2 regions of the Allobosea sp. MMO-172 genome follow, and region 1 is predicted to be linked to the other one. Evidence: predicted binding sites of a transcription regulator. Region 1 holds the regulator's gene; the other holds the start of a gene.
What was found. Region 1 encodes HrcA, which represses chaperone genes, less so after heat shock. Its sites were predicted from a motif close to GTTAGCACTCNCNNNNNGNGAGTGCTAAC; they were not measured.

Region 1 (7,815 bases):
TCCTGAAGAGCATCGAGCGCCACGGCTTCCACCGCGTGCTGATCGTCAACGGCCATGGCGGCAACATCGCCGCGCTCACCGCCTTCCTGCCCGATTTCGCCCGCGAGACCCGGCTGCATGTCGAGGCGACCACCTATTTCCTGCTGGCTGAGGCAGCGTTCCCGCCGCTGCTCCAGGACCAGAAGGGCGTCCAGCACGCCTGCGAGGTCGAGACCTCGATGATGATGGTGCTGGCGCCGGGCTCGGTCCGCGAGCCGCGCCTCTTGGAAGCCTTCGGCGCCCGTAACGGCCTGCCGGGGCGGCCGACCGTCTCGCGCCACCGCTCCTTCCGGGAGATGACCGAGACCGGCGTGGTTGGCGATGCCCGCCGGGCCACGCCCGAGAAGGGGCAGGCCTGCCTCGATGCCTGTGCGGACGCGCTGGCCGGATTGCTGCGCGAGATGGGGAGGGCCGCCTGATGGTCGAGGACCGCCGCCTGGGCGATGCGATCGCCTATATCATCCTGACGATCGGCGTGCTGATCGTCGCCTTCCCGGTCTGGCTGACCTTCGTCGCCTCGACCTGGGATGCCGCGACCGTGATCAACGGCCAGATGCCGCTCTATCCCGGCCCGTATTTCCTAGAGAACTACAACCGCATCCTCTTCGTCGGCACGTCGAGCACGACGCGCGAGCCGGTGATCGGGATGATGGTGAACTCCTTCATCATGGCGATCACGATCGCACTCGGAAAGATCTTCATCTCCGTGCTCTCGGCCTATGCGGTGGTCTATTACCGCTTCCCGTTCCGCATGGCCGCGTTCTGGATCATCTTCATCACGCTGATGCTCCCGGTCGAGGTCCGCATCTTCCCGACCTTCAAGATCGTCTCCGATCTCAACATGCTCGACACCTATCAGGGTCTCGCCGTGCCGCTGATCGCCTCGGCGACGGGCACGCTGCTCTTCCGGCAGTTCTTCATGACGATCCCCGACGAATTGCTCGAAGCGTCCAAGATCGACGGCGCCGGCCCGTTCAAGTTCTTCAAGGACACGCTGATCCCGCTCTCGATGACGACGATCGCCGCGCTCTTCGTCATCCAGTTCATCTATGGCTGGAACCAGTATCTCTGGCCGCTTCTGGTGACGACGAAGGACTCGATGCAGACCATCGTCATCGCCATCAAGAAGATGATCGTCACCGCCGACGCCCTGACGGAATGGCAGCTCGCCATGGCCACCGCTATGCTGGCGATGCTGCCGCCCGTCTTCGTCGTCATCGCCATGCAGAGGCTCTTCGTGAAGGGCCTGGTCGAAACCGAGAAGTAATCCGCGAATGGCCCAGGTCACTCTCAGCAACGTCAAGAAGGTCTATGCCGGCGGCGTCGAGGCCGTGAAAGGCGTCTCCTTCGACATCCCCGATGGCGGTTTCTGCGTCCTCGTCGGCCCCTCCGGCTGCGGCAAGTCCACGCTCCTGCGCATGGTCGCCGGGCTGGAGACGATCTCGTCCGGCGAGGTCGCGATCGGCGAGCGCGTCGTCAACCAGATCGAGCCGGCCGACCGCGACATCGCCATGGTGTTCCAGAACTATGCGCTCTACCCGCATATGAACATCTACGACAACATGGCCTACGGCCTGCGCAACCGCGGCACGCCCAAGGACGAGATCGACAAGCGCGTGAAGGAAGCCGCGCGCATCCTCGCGATCGAGCCCTTCCTGGAGCGCCGGCCGCGCCAGCTCTCCGGCGGCCAGCGCCAGCGCGTCGCCATGGGCCGCGCCATCGTGCGCAAGCCGCAGGTCTTCCTCTTCGACGAGCCGCTCTCGAACCTCGACGCGAAGCTCCGCGTCCAGATGCGCGTCGAGATCAAGAAGCTGCAGCGCGCGCTCGGCGTCACCTCGATCTACGTTACTCACGATCAGGTCGAGGCGATGACGCTCTCCGACAAGCTCGTCGTGATGAATGCCGGCCAGGTCGAGCAGATCGGCCTGCCCGCAGAGGTCTACCGCAAGCCGGCGAGCAAGTTCGTCGCGACCTTCATCGGCTCGCCGCCGATGAACATCCTGCCCGGCTCGGTCGACGGGCCCGGCATCGTCGCGCTCGGCGACGCGATCATCGAAGTCCGCGACCTGCGCGAGGATCTGGCGGCGCAGGCCTCGGTCGAGGTCGGCTTAAGGCCCGAGGATGTCGAGATCGCTTCGGAAGGGCAGGCGGGCTCGCTGCCCTTCGATGTCGAGTTCATCGAGGAACTGGGCGCGACCCAGCTCTTCCACGGCAAGCTCTCGGGCCAGCCCTTCGTGATGCAGGCGGCGACGGGCGTGGTTGCGGCTCAGGAAGGCCGGCTCTGGATCACCGTCGATCCCGACAAGGTCCATGTCTTCGACCCGAAGACGGGCTCGCGATTGGGGAAGGGCTGAGCGGCGCATTTCGCGCTCTTCGTCATGGTCGGGCTAGTCCCGACCATCCACGTCTTCATTCGTGTCATGCGGTGTTCAAGGCGTGGATGCTCGCCACAAGGGCGAGCATGACGGCGGTGTTTCCACGCTCGACGAAAATCGCCTCAAGCCGCCAGATCGGCCACCAGCGCATCCAGCAGCAGCGCGCCGTCCGGCGTCGCGGCGAGCCGGCCGCCCGCGCGCTCCATCAGCAGCTTCTGCTCGATCAGGCTTGAAACGCGCTTGGCGTTGAGCGGGCGCCCGGCCAGCGCCTTGAACACCTGCGGGTCGATACCCTCGACGAGGCGAAGCCCCATCAGCAGGTACTCGTCGCCTTGCGCTTCCTCGGATAGCCGCTCGTCCTCGACGAGCGCATGGCCTTCGGCCTCGACGCGTTCCAGCCAGACTTCCGGCCGCTTCTCGGTCGAATGCGCCATCCGGCCCTGCTCCGTCACGAGCCGGCCATGGGCACCGGGGCCGATGCCGGCATATTCGCCATAGTGCCAGTAGACGAGATTGTGCCGGCACTCGGCGCCCGGCCGGGCGTGGTTCGAGATCTCGTAGACCGGCATGCCGTGCCTGGCCGTGATCTCCTGCGTCGTCTCGTAGAGCGCGGCGCCGGCCTCATGATCGGGAATGGCGAGCTTGCCGGCGCGGAACAGCCGCTCGAAGGCGGTGCCGGGCTCGATCGTCAATTGGTAGAGCGAGAGATGTTCGGCCGCATGGCTGATCGCCAGCTCCAGCTCGGCGCGCCAAAGCGCAGGTGTCTGCGAGGGCGAGCGGGCATAGATCAGGTCGAAGGAGTAACGCTCGAAATATTGCCGCGCGATCGCGACGGCCGCGAGCGCTTCCTCGGCGGAGTGCATCCGGCCGAGCGCCTTGAGATCGGCATCGTTCAGCGCCTGCACGCCGAGCGAGACGCGGTTGACGCCGGCCGCGCGGAAATCGCGGAAGCGCCCGGCCTCGACGCTGGTCGGATTGGCCTCCAGCGAGACTTCGCAGTTGGGATCGACCGCCCAATACTCGCCGATCGCATCGAGGATCGCGCCGACCGTGCGCCCCTCCATCAGCGAGGGCGTGCCGCCGCCAAAGAAGATCGAGGAGACCGTGCGTCCCGGCACCAGCGCGGCGCGGTGCGCGATCTCGCGGCGGAAGGCGGCGATATAGCGCTGCTGGTCCGGCGGCTGCAGGCGGACATGGCTGTTGAAGTCGCAATAGGGGCATTTGGCCAGGCAGAAGGGCCAATGCACATAGACGGCGAAGCCCGCATCCGCGGTCGGATGCAGGATCGAAGGCCGCTCGGACAAGGCGGCCGGGGCGCTCACGCCGGCTTCCTCAGGCAGGCGGCGGCGAGTTCATGGAAGGCGCGGGCGCGATGCGACAGGCCGGGCGAGCCATCCGCCGGAATGCCGTGCTTCTCCGTAGCCGTCATCTCGCCGAAGGTCTTCTCATGGCCGTCGGGCAGGAAGATCGGATCATAGCCGAAACCGCCGAGACCGCGCGCCTGCTCGGTCACCGTGCCGAAGACGCGGCCTTCGAACAGTTCCTGATGTCCGTCCGGCCAGGCGATCACCAGCGCCGAGACGAAATGCGCCTTGCGCCTGTCCGGCGTGATCGCGCCGCGCTTGGCGAGTTCCATCTGCACGCGCCCGATCGCCGGGGCGAAATCTTTGCCGGGCCCGGCCCAGTTGGCCGAGAACAGGCCCGGCGCGCCGTCGAGCGCATCGATGCAGATGCCGGAATCGTCGGAGAGCGCCGGCAGCCCGCTGGCGGTCGCGGCGGCGACCGCCTTGATCGCCGCGTTCTCCGAGAACATGTAGCCATCTTCGACCGGCTCGGGCAGGCCAAGCTCCCCGGCCGAGACGAGCTCGATGCCATAGGGCGCCAGCAAGTCGCGCATTTCGCGCAACTTGCCCTGGTTATGGGTCGCGATCACGACCTTGCCGGTGAGGAGGCGATGCTCCGACATCTCTTCATTATCCTCTGGAACCACGCCGTCATCCCGGGCTTGACCCGGGATCCATCGAAGGGCGTCGCGCTCTACGATGGATCCCGGATCTTCGCTTCGCTGCGTCCGGGATGACGCCGTGTTCTATGACGGTGACTACGCCACCGCCGCCTTCTGCAGCGTGACGAGCTTGGCGACGCCGCCCTTGGCGAGCTTGAGCAGCGACAGAAGCTCTTCCTCGGAGAAGGGCGCGCCTTCGGCCGTGCCCTGCACCTCGACGATGCCGCCCGAGCCGGTGATGACGAAATTCGCGTCGGTCTGCGCGCCGGAATCCTCGACATAGTCGAGATCGATCACCGGGTTGCCGGCGACGATGCCGCAGGAGATCGCGGCGACATGGTCCTTGAGCGGGTTGGTGCCCTTGAGCAGGCCGCGCCCTTCCATCCATTTCAGCGCGTCGTGCAGCGCGACCCAGGCGCCGGTGATCGAGGCCGTGCGGGTGCCGCCATCGGCCTGCAGCACGTCGCAGTCGACGACGATCTGGCGCTCGCCGATCGCGGTGAGATCGACGACGGCACGAAGCGAGCGGCCGATCAGGCGCTGGATTTCCTGCGTGCGGCCGGAGGGCTTGCCGGAGGTGACCTCGCGGCGCGTGCGCTCGTGGGTGGCGCGCGGCAGCATCGAATATTCGGCGGTGACCCAGCCCTTGCCGGTGCCGCGCAGCCACGGCGGCCCCTTTTCCTCGACGGTCGCGGCGCAGAGCACCTTGGTCTCGCCGAACGTCACCATGCAGGAACCCTCGGCATAGCGCACCACGCCGCGTTCGAGCGTGACCTTGCGCATCTCGTCGGCGGCGCGTTTGGAGGGTCGCATGAAATATTCCTGTCTTGCGGGGAAGTGGCGGCTTGTAGGCGTTTGCGCCGCGCGCGGCAAGGCACGGAGCGGTTCTGCCCCTTGATCCCTGCGCTTTGCATGACGACAATAGGGCGAGAACGACGGTTCGCCTGAAAAGGTTCATGAGCGCCCATACGCCCCGCCCCGAGACGATGAGCAGCCTGGTCGAGACCGACCAGCGCTCGCGCGAGATCTTCCGCCAGATCGTCGACGGCTACCTGACGACGGGTGAGCCGGTCGGCTCGCGCAACATCGCCCGCCTGCTGCCGATGGCGCTCTCGCCCGCGACGGTGCGCAACGTCATGACCGACCTCGAAATGGCCGGGCTGATCTACGCGCCGCATACCTCCGCGGGCCGCTTGCCCACGGAGCGAGGCCTGCGCTTCTTCGTCGATGCGATGATGGAGGTCGGCAATCTCACGGCCGACGAGCGCTCGCGCATCGAGGCGCAGATCAGGGTCGCCGCCAGCAATCGCAATCTCGACCAGACCCTGACGGAAGCCTCGGCCCTGCTCTCCGGCCTGTCGCGCGGCGCCGGTGTCGTCGTCACCACCAAGGCCGATGTCCGTCTGAAGCATATCGAGTTCGTCCGGCTCGACCCTGCCCGCGCGCTGGTCGTGCTCGTCTCGGAGGACGGTACGGTCGAGAACCGCCTTTTGGCCCTGCCGCCCGGCCTGCCGGCCTCCGCCCTGAGCGAGGCCGCGAATTTCCTCAACGCCCGCATCCTCGGCAAGACGCTCGCCGAACTGCGCGGCGAGATCGGCGGGCAGCGCGCCCTGATGGAGCGCGAGCTCGATGTCCTGACGGCTCGCCTCGTCGAAAGCGGCATCGCGACCCAGGCCGGTCCCGGCAGCGACCGCCATCTTATCGTGCGCGGGCAGGCCAACCTGCTCGACGATCTCCGGGCGCAGGAGGATCTCGAGCGCATCCGCATGCTCTTCGGCGATCTCGAGACGCAGACCGATGTCATCGATCTCCTGACCCGGGCCGAGGATGGCGACGGCGTGCGCATCTTCATCGGTTCGGAGAACAAGCTGTTCTCGATGTCCGGCTCCTCGATGGTGGCCGCGCCCTTCCGCGACGCCGAGCAGCGCATCGTCGGCGTCGTCGGCATCATCGGCCCGACGCGGCTGAACTATGCCCGCATCGTTCCGATGGTCGACTACACCGCCAAGGTCGTCGGCCGCCTGCTCGACGGCGGCCGCTAGGCGAGAGCCCAAGGCCCTGAGTTGGCTTTGCCGGCGGAAGCGGCTATCGAGCGGGCAAAGCAACACTTTCCGTCATTCAGGTGCGACCCATGTCCGAGCAGCTTCCCGACCGTCTTTCCGTCAATCCGGACAGCCCCTTCTACAATGAAGAGGTTCTGGCGCGCGATATCGGCATCCGCTTCAAGGGCGTCGAGAAGACCAATGTCGAGGAATATTGCGTCTCCGAAGGCTGGGTGAAGGTCTCCGCCGGCAATGCCAAGGACCGCTTCGGCCGGCCGATGACGATCACGCTCAAGGGCCCGGTCGAGCCGTATATCCGCGGCAAGGTCGAGGGCTGAGCCTCCATTGTCATTCCGGGGCTTCGCGCAGCGAAGAGCCCGGAATCCACGACCGGGCGAGCCGCTAGTCGTGGGATGTCAAATGCTCCACCCAGTCGTGGGTTCCGGTTTCACGCCTGCGGCGTGCCCCGGAATGACAACGGTGGTTCAAGCGAGACTCTTGTAGAAAAACGTCGAGCCGCAATCGGCGCCATCCGGCATCAGCGCATAGCGCGGGATGGTGCCGGCCTCGGTCCAGCCGAGCCGGTTGTAGAGCCTTCGCGCCGCCCCGTGCTCGTCCGTGTCGAGCACCAGCAGGTCGCGGCCCTTCTCGCGCGCGATCGCCTCGGCCCGCTGCATCAAGGCTTCGCCGATGCCCTGCCGGCGCGCGCGGGAATGCACCAGAACCTTGGCGATCTCGGCCCGGTGCGGCTGGTTCGGCTTTCCGATCAGGTGAAGCTGCGCCGTGCCGACGATGCCGTCGCCATTGCGTGCTGCCAGCAGGATGACCTGCCCGCCCTCGACGCCCGCCGCGACATCGCGCCAGAAGCGTTCGTAATCGGCTGCCGTGTTCCAGTTCATGAAGCCGACCGAGGCGCCGTTGGCGACGCTGTCGCGCAGAATCTCTGCCAGCGCTGGAATCGCCGCTTCGGCATCCCCGGCGTCGAGTGTGTCGATGGAGACGGCGAGGCTGGTCGCGTTCATGCGATATGTCCCGGAAAGGCGCCGCTTCTCGCAGCGAGGATGACGGCGTAGCGGACGGGCGCATCGCCCGGATTGCGGTAGATGATCGGGCCGCGCAGATGCATCTGCAGGCAGTCGCCCTCGGCCAGTTCCTGGCGGACGCCTTCGACGGTCAGGTCGAGCCGGCCGCGCAGCACCCAGATCTGCTGGTCGAGCGCCGCCGCGCCCGTCGCGTTGTCGAGCCTCACTTCGGCACCGGCCGGAAGCTCCACCTCGACGATCTCGAAGCCCGAGCCCGTCCCGCGCGGCGAGACGTTGCGGCGCAGATAGCCGCTCGCCGGGTCGCGCCAGAC
Region 2 (7,815 bases), on a different contig from region 1:
CCCGGCGGCGCCCCAGCAGGCGGCTGCCGACCAGAGCGCCAGCGCCCAGCCGGCGGCCAGCCAGACCGCGCAGGATAGCGGCTACGGCCAGGGCTATGACGGCGAGGCCAATTACCAGAACGCCAACTACGACGATGCCGATCCCGGCTTCGACGATGGCGGCGGGGACGACGACAGCTGGGTCTGAGGCGTCCTTCGCCCCTGACAAGCCTATCGAATGCAAACGGCGGCCCGCGATGCGCGGCCGCCGTTTTTCATGAGCGGTGAGCGAGACGGGGGCTCAGATCACCAGCACCTTGGCGCCGACGCGGACGCGCTCGTAGAGGTCGGTGACGTCATCATTGGTCATGCGGATGCAGCCCGAGGACACCGCCTGCCCGATCGTGTTCGGCTCGTTGGTGCCGTGGATGCGATAGAGCGTCGAGCCCAGATACATGGCGCGCGCGCCCATCGGGTTGTCGGGACCGCCGGTCATGAAGCGCGGCAGGTCGGGCCGGCGCTTCAGCATCTCGGCCGGCGGCGTCCAGCTCGGCCATTCCGCCTTGCGAGTGATCGTCTTCATGCCGGCCCAGGAGAAGCCCGGCCGGCCGACGCCGATGCCGTAGCGCATGGCCCGGCCACCCGGCTGCACCAGAAAGAGGAAGCGCTGCGGGGTATCGATGATGATCGTGCCCGGCTTGTGCGGGCCATCATAGGCGACTTCCTGCTTGCGGAAACGCGGATCGACAATGCTCTGGATGCCCTGCTGCGGCTCGACAGGCTCGCCGAGCGCGGCCATGCGGCGGCCGGCGCGTGGCTGGCGTGCGGCCTCGAACGGGTCTTCATAGCCGCCCTGCGGCTGCACCCGCTGGCCATAGGCATAGCCGCCGGGGCGGTTATAGACCGCGCCGCCACGCCCCGCCGGCGTCGGGTCGCGGCCGGTCATCAACATCTCGATGAAGCCGCCGCCATAGTTGCCGCGCCCGCCGCCTGAAGCCATCGGATCGTTCGGCGCGGCATAGCCGTAATTCTGGCGGTAGCCCTGCGCGAGGGCCGGCCCGGCCACGGCCAGGGCGCCGGCAACGGCGAGGAGCGGGAGGATGATCTTTCGACGCATGACGCGGGTACTCTCGACATCGACTGCCTGAAAGCCTGCGGCGTGCCCTGAAAGGAATGGTGAATCGTTGACTCTCAGGCGCACAAACCGGCCTTAACCGAGGCAATTCGCGGAATTAACCTTAGCGAGCGGTCAAACGACAGGGTGAAGGAAACCTTGCCGGCGCGGCCTCACCGGCGCGCGGACCGCCGGGCGAGCCAGCGCAGCTTCAGGCCGGTGCGCCAGCGCCCTACATCGCAGGCGAGGATCACCGCCGCATAGACCAGCCCGCCGAGGACGACCTGGAGCGGCAGCTCCAGCGGCGCCGGAAGCACGCCGCGCAACGGCCAGACCGCAAGGCCCATCGCGATGCCGGCGGCGAGGACGCAGGCGATCTCGCGCAATGGCGGCAGGACCGGCAATGCGCGCAGCGCGACCACGGCCATGACTAGCAGCGCCGTCAGGTAAGCAGCACTTTGCGCGACCGAGACCGTCGCCGGCGCCAGCGTCCCCGGCAGCGCGAAGATGAGGGCGAGATTGACGGCGAGCCCGATCAGGGACGCGAGGATCGCGACGAGCGTGCGCTTCGCCAGCAGGAAGACGGGCGCGAGACCGGCCTGGAACAGTGCGATCGCCGCGAAGCCCGGCAGCAGCAGCGCCATATGGCCGGCGAAATGGCCGCGGAAGCTCGCGGGCACGAAAAGCCGCTCGAAGGCCGGCAGGATCAGCCAGAAGCCGAGCGCGACCGGCAGCACGCAGGCGATCACCGGGACCATGTTGCGGGCGATGCGCTTCTGCGCGGCGATGCGGCCCCGCGTCTCGTCGAGGCGGATGACCTCGCGCAGCAGCACGATCTCCAGCATCGTGGCCAGAACCGGGAAGAGCCGGAGGCCGATATCGGACGCCAGCGAGAAATAGCCGGCCTCGGCGAAGCCAAGCCTGTCGGCGAGGATGGCGCGGTTGAGGAGCGGGATCGCGGCGTAGACGGCGTTGCCCGCGACCAGCGGCAGGGCGTAGCGCGCGAAACCGCGCATCAGGTCGGTCCGGGGCGCGCCTGGCGGCGGCCTCATATCGGCGAGCCTGCCGCGATTGGCGATAACGGCGGCAACCGCGCTGAGCACGCCGCCCAGCAGGACGACGGCCGGATCGCGGGTCCACCAGGCGCCACCGACCATTAGCAGCAGTGCCGCGACGCTGCGGACCAGCACGAGCCGAGCATAGGCCGCGTCGCGAAAGCGGGAGCGGGCGATGGCCGCGTGATAGTCGAACCAGCCGGCGGCGATGCCGCCCGCGACCGAGACCATCAGCAGCGCGGCCGGCAGCCCTGCATCCACGCCCGCGAGCAAGGCCGCGGCAAGCAGCGCGCAAAGCGACAGGCTGACGCCGGCGAAGAGCAGATCGAGCGTCGCCCGGATGCCGGGATCGCTCTCGCGGGTTTCGACAGAGTAGAACCGCACGACGGAGAGCTTCAGCCAGTCGAGCAGCGCCGTGTTGACGAGCACGACGGTGGCGGCGCCGATGGCGTAAAGACCGAAAGCTTCGGGGCCGAGGAACAGGGCGACGAGCAGCCCGAGGACGAAATTCAGCCCGGCATTGACGATGAAGGGCAGAAGAACGGTCATCGGGCCTTCGTCACTCCCTTACGATCCTGCGGCTGCCACGGCGCAAGCGCGCGACTCATCGGCGCTGGCGCCCGCGAAACCGGGGGTAGCCGGACGAAACCGGTTTTCCAAGAGGCGTTGCGCGGCACCGCATGCCCCGCCCTGCCGCCAGGGCATTGGGCGATGCCGTTCCCGCATCTGTACGGCAGCTGGATTTGACCGTAAGGCCAACATCATGATCCCGCCCATCCGGCCTGCCCGAGACGACGATTCCGGCCCGCTTTCCGCTCTGATCGCGGCGAGCTTCGCGGAGTATCCGGGCTGCATCTTCGTCGAGGAAGAGCTGCCGGAACTGCGCCGGCCGGCCTCCTGTTTCGCAGCCAAGGGCGGCCTGCTCTGGGTCGTGGACGGGCCGGACGGCCGCATCACCGGTTCTCTCGGCGTCGTGCCGGTGCCCGGGCAGAATGCGGTCGAGCTCGCCAAGGTCTATGTCGACGGCGCCCTCCGGGGCTCCGGGCTGGCGCAAGCCCTCTTCGCCAAGGCGATGGATTTCGCCGAACAAGGTGGCTTTGCCGAGATGGCGCTGTGGTCGGATAGCCGCTTCGCGCGCGGCCACCGCTTCTACGAGAAGCTCGGCTTCGTCCGCTGGCCGGGCGAGCGCTATCTCGGCGACGCCTCGGCAAGCTGGGAATACCATTTCCGCAAGCCGCTGCGCGCCAGCCCATGACGCTGTCCGTCGCCTTCCGAGCCGCGCTCGGCATCGCCCTGCTCACCGCCATGGACGGGGTGATCAAGGGCCAGATGCAGGAGCACCCCTTCATCGTGGCGCTGTTCATGCGCTTCCTGATGGGCGGCATCTGCGCGCTGATCGTGCTGGCCATCGCGCGTCCGCCCCGGCCGACGCAAGCAAGCCTGATCGGCAATCTCGCGCGGATTCCGCTGGTGGTGCTCACCGCCGGCAGCTTCTTCTATTCGGTCTCGGTGCTGCCGCTGGCGGAAGCCCTGACCCTCTCCTTCCTCGCGCCGGTCTTCGTCGCCCTGCTCGGCGGCCTCCTGCTCAAGGAGAAGATCGACAAGCGCATCCTGCAGGCGCTCGGCTTCGGAATCGCCGGCATGCTGGTGATGGTCTGGCCGCGGCTGCAGGGCCATGTCAGCGGCGCCGGACTCGGCGTCGCCGCCGCGCTGTTCTCGGCGGTGAGCTACGCCTTCAACCTGATCCTGCTTCGGCGCATCGCGGTCCGGGAACACCCGACCGTCATCGTCGCCTTCCAGAATGCCGGACCGGCGGTCTGCCTCGCGATCCCGGCTGCGCTAGCCTTCGTGCCGATGACTTGGGCGGATTTCGCCGCCTATCTCTTCGCAGGCGTGCTCGGCGTCGCCGGCCACCTGACGCTGACCTCGGCCTATGCGCGGGCCGCGGCCTCGCGCCTCGCGCCCATCGAGTACACGGCGCTGATCTGGGCGAGCCTGCTCGGCTTCTTCGTGTTCGGCGAGGTGCCCCTCTACACGACCTATCTAGGCGCCCTGCTGATCGTCGCAGGCGCCGTCGCGGTCAGCCGGCGCTGATTTCACCCTTGAGGTGATAGGTCAGGGCGAGCGCGATGCAGTGGTCGAGCGCCTCGGCTGGCACAGGTTCGCCCAGACGGAAGACCAGAGTGCGCGCGCCATCCACCCGCAAGGCATCCGGGTAAAGCTGCCTGAAGGTATCCGCCAGGCTGGTCTGGCAGTGAACGAAGAGTGCGTAGGCCTCAGGCTCGGCCCGCAGCGGACCAAGGCGGATCGTCGTGCCGATACGCGGCCTGACGGGATGATAGGCCGGCTCGTTCCATTTCAGGGTTTCCTGCAAGGTTCCGATGACCGGCCTTGCCGCCGCGACATCGAAGATGCGCTGGCGCAGTTCGAGCAATGGACCGCGCAGCGGCGCCGGAAAAGACTGGTATCGCGCCGCGACATCGGGAGCATGGAACGGAACGACGGGCATCGGGCAGCTCCGTGGAGAGCCCCCTCAATAGCGCGGCCGCGTGAGGCCGCACAGAGGCCGGTCAAGCCTCGGCGCGCTTCGCCGGAAAGACCAGGCAGGTCTCGGTGCCATGCGCGAGCAACTTGCCGCGCGCGTCGACCAGCTTGCCTTCGGTCGTGATCACCGAATTGCCGCGATGGATCAGCTTGCCCTCGCAGCGCACCGGGCCGCTATCCGGCATGACCGGGCGGACATAGTTCAGCTTCATCTCCAGCGTGGTGTAGCCCTCGCCCGGCTTCAGCGTGGCGTGGGCGGCGCAAGCCATGGCGGAATCGAGGATCGTCGCGGTCCAGCCGCCATGGATCGTACCGAGCGGATTGAAGAAACGCGGTGATGGCGTTCCGACGAAGACCACCCTGCCCTCGTCGGCCTCGGCCAGCTCGAAATCCATCGCGTCGGCGAATGGCGGCGCCGGATTGGTGCCGGCGATGATGCCGCGCAGGAAGCTCAAGCCATCGCCCGCGACCAGTTCCTCGCGAGACACCACCCCAACCGCGCGCTTCATACCGATCTCCATTCGTGTATCTGCACGATATGAAGAGAAACGCGAGTGCGTCAATCCGGGGCAGAAGGAGAACCTTTTAGCGGTCATCCCGGACGTAGCGAAGCGGAGATCCGGGATCCATTCCGGAGCCTTTTCCGATTGAAGCTTCGGAATGGATCCCGGGTCTCCCTGTGGTCGCCCGGGATGACCACTGAAAGGCTCGAACTCGACGTTAGAACCCGACCTCAGCGCTCACCGCGTGCGGCCCGGCGCAATGCCTTGAGCCCGTCGCGGGTTTCGCGCCAGCGGTCCTCGCCGAAGCCGCCCTCGATCTTGTCCTGCGCCTCCCGCCAATACGGGATCGCGGCCTCGATCGCGGCCCTGCCCTTCTCGGTCACCGCATAGACCGAGGCCCGGCCGCGACACTCGACCGGCTCGACCATGCCCTCGGCCGCCAGAAGCTGGAGATTGCGGGTCAGCGAGGTCCGCTCCAGCGCGAAGCGCTCGGCCAGCTCCGTGACCGATTTCCATTGCCCGGTGCTGAGCGCCGAAAGCAGCACGAACTGGGTGATCTTGAGCCCGCTCGGGCGCATCGCCTCGTCATAGGCCCGCGTCACGGCGCGGGCGGTCATGCGGACATGCAACGCGACGCAGGAGCGGGCGATGGCGTCGAGGCGCGGGTCGGGAGCGGGCGTCGTCATTCCGCCATGTTAGCGTGTTCAAGCGCTGCTGCCAGCAGGCCTGAAGCGACCTGCGACACCGCATCCGCCGACGTTCACTTTATCGCGGAGTGCTTCCTTGACTCTCCGTACCCCCGCGCCTATCTCCGCTGGCATCTGTTAGCACTCTCACTTGGTGACTGCTAACAGCCTCCCCCGGGAGCCCTTCAGCGGCACCCGAAACGAATAAGACCGAGAGGAAGACAGAACCATGAAGTTCCGTCCGTTGCATGACCGCGTCGTGGTCCGCCGCCTTGACAGCGAAGAGAAGACCAAGGGCGGCATCATCATCCCCGAGACCGCCAAGGAAAAGCCCCAGGAGGGCGAGGTCATCGCCGTCGGTTCCGGCGCGCGTGACGAGGCCGGCAAGCTCGTTGCCCTCGACGTCAAGAAGGGCGACCGCGTCCTGTTCGGCAAGTGGTCGGGCACCGAGGTCAAGATCGACGGTCAGGACCTCCTGATCATGAAGGAATCCGACATCATGGGCGTCGTCGGCTGATCGCCGCCTGACCGCTCTCTTCCGTTTCAAGTTCTAAGGAGTAGCTCTCATGGCTGCCAAAGACGTCAAATTCGGCACTGAAGCCCGCGACAAGATGCTGCGCGGCGTGGATGTCCTCGCCAACGCCGTGAAGGTCACGCTCGGTCCGAAGGGCCGCAACGTCGTGATCGAGAAGTCGTTCGGCGCTCCGCGCATCACCAAGGACGGCGTCACCGTCGCCAAGGAGATCGAGCTTTCCGACAAGTTCGAGAACATGGGCGCCCAGATGGTCCGCGAAGTCGCTTCGCGCCAGAACGACCATGCCGGCGACGGCACCACCACCGCCACCGTCCTCGCCCAGGCGATCGTCCGTGAAGGCGCCAAGTCGGTTGCCGCCGGCATGAACCCGATGGACCTGAAGCGCGGCATCGACCTGGCGGTCGAGGCGATCGTTTCGGACCTCAAGAAGAACTCGAAGAAGGTCACCTCGAACGCGGAAGTCGCGCAGGTCGGCACCATCTCGGCCAACGGCGACTCGTCGGTCGGCGAGATGATCTCGAAGGCCATGCAGAAGGTCGGCAACGAGGGTGTCATCACCGTCGAGGAAGCCAAGACCGCCGAGACCGAGCTCGACGTCGTCGAGGGCATGCAGTTCGACCGCGGCTACCTGTCGCCGTACTTCATCACCAACTCCGAGAAGATGGTCGCCGAGCTCGACGACCCCTACATCCTCGTCTTCGAGAAGAAGCTCTCGTCGCTCCAGGCGATGCTGCCGATCCTCGAGGCCGTCGTGCAGACCGGCAAGCCGCTGCTCATCATCGCCGAGGACGTCGAGGGCGAGGCCCTGGCCACGCTCGTCGTCAACAAGCTCCGTGGCGGCCTGAAGGTCGCGGCCGTCAAGGCTCCGGGCTTCGGTGATCGCCGCAAGGCCATGCTCGAGGACATCTCGATCCTGACCGCCGGCCAGATGATCTCGGAAGACCTCGGCATCAAGCTCGAGACCGTGACGCTCAACATGCTCGGCCGCGCCAAGCGCGTGCGCATCGAGAAGGAGAACACCACGATCATCGACGGCGCCGGCAAGAAGAAGGACATCGAGGCTCGCGTCGGCCAGATCAAGGCCCAGATCGAGGAGACCTCCTCGGACTACGACCGTGAGAAGCTCCAGGAGCGTCTGGCCAAGCTCGCCGGCGGCGTCGCGGTCATCCGCGTCGGCGGCGCGACCGAGGTCGAGGTCAAGGAGAAGAAGGACCGCGTTGACGATGCCCTGAACGCGACCCGCGCTGCGGTCGAAGAAGGCATCCTCCCCGGCGGTGGCGTTGCGCTCCTGCGCGCGCTGTCCTCGGTCAAGACGATCAAGACCCAGAACGACGACCAGAAGACCGGTGTCGAGATCGTCCGCAAGGCGATCACCGCTCCGGCCCGCCAGATCGTCGAG

Region 2: groES (co-chaperone GroES) is a predicted target of HrcA. The motif match lies at 6,019-6,047, and genes of this name have one in related genera.

Annotation. Positions count from the first base shown of each region.
Region 1 covers NZ_JBBCUM010000015.1:128,224-136,038, forward strand. The annotation lists gene WFK61_RS20765 (creatininase family protein) at 1-458, shown strand, start outside; gene ugpE (sn-glycerol-3-phosphate ABC transporter permease UgpE) at 458-1,306, shown strand; gene WFK61_RS20775 (sn-glycerol-3-phosphate import ATP-binding protein UgpC) at 1,314-2,393, shown strand; gene hemW (radical SAM family heme chaperone HemW) at 2,537-3,736, opposite strand; gene rdgB (RdgB/HAM1 family non-canonical purine NTP pyrophosphatase) at 3,733-4,380, opposite strand; gene rph (ribonuclease PH) at 4,516-5,232, opposite strand; gene hrcA (heat-inducible transcriptional repressor HrcA) at 5,376-6,461, shown strand; gene WFK61_RS20800 (DUF3297 family protein) at 6,551-6,799, shown strand; gene WFK61_RS20805 (GNAT family N-acetyltransferase) at 6,947-7,483, opposite strand; gene WFK61_RS20810 (helix-turn-helix domain-containing protein) at 7,480-7,815, opposite strand, start outside.
Region 2 covers NZ_JBBCUM010000001.1:129,294-137,108, forward strand. The annotation lists gene WFK61_RS00575 (DUF2076 domain-containing protein) at 1-187, shown strand, start outside; gene WFK61_RS00580 (L,D-transpeptidase) at 281-1,096, opposite strand; gene WFK61_RS00585 (lipopolysaccharide biosynthesis protein) at 1,267-2,697, opposite strand; gene WFK61_RS00590 (GNAT family N-acetyltransferase) at 2,912-3,403, shown strand; gene WFK61_RS00595 (DMT family transporter) at 3,400-4,242, shown strand; gene WFK61_RS00600 (DUF1801 domain-containing protein) at 4,229-4,657, opposite strand; gene WFK61_RS00605 (PaaI family thioesterase) at 4,719-5,201, opposite strand; gene WFK61_RS00610 (MarR family winged helix-turn-helix transcriptional regulator) at 5,426-5,881, opposite strand; gene groES (co-chaperone GroES) at 6,111-6,398, shown strand; gene groL (chaperonin GroEL) at 6,448-7,815, shown strand, end outside.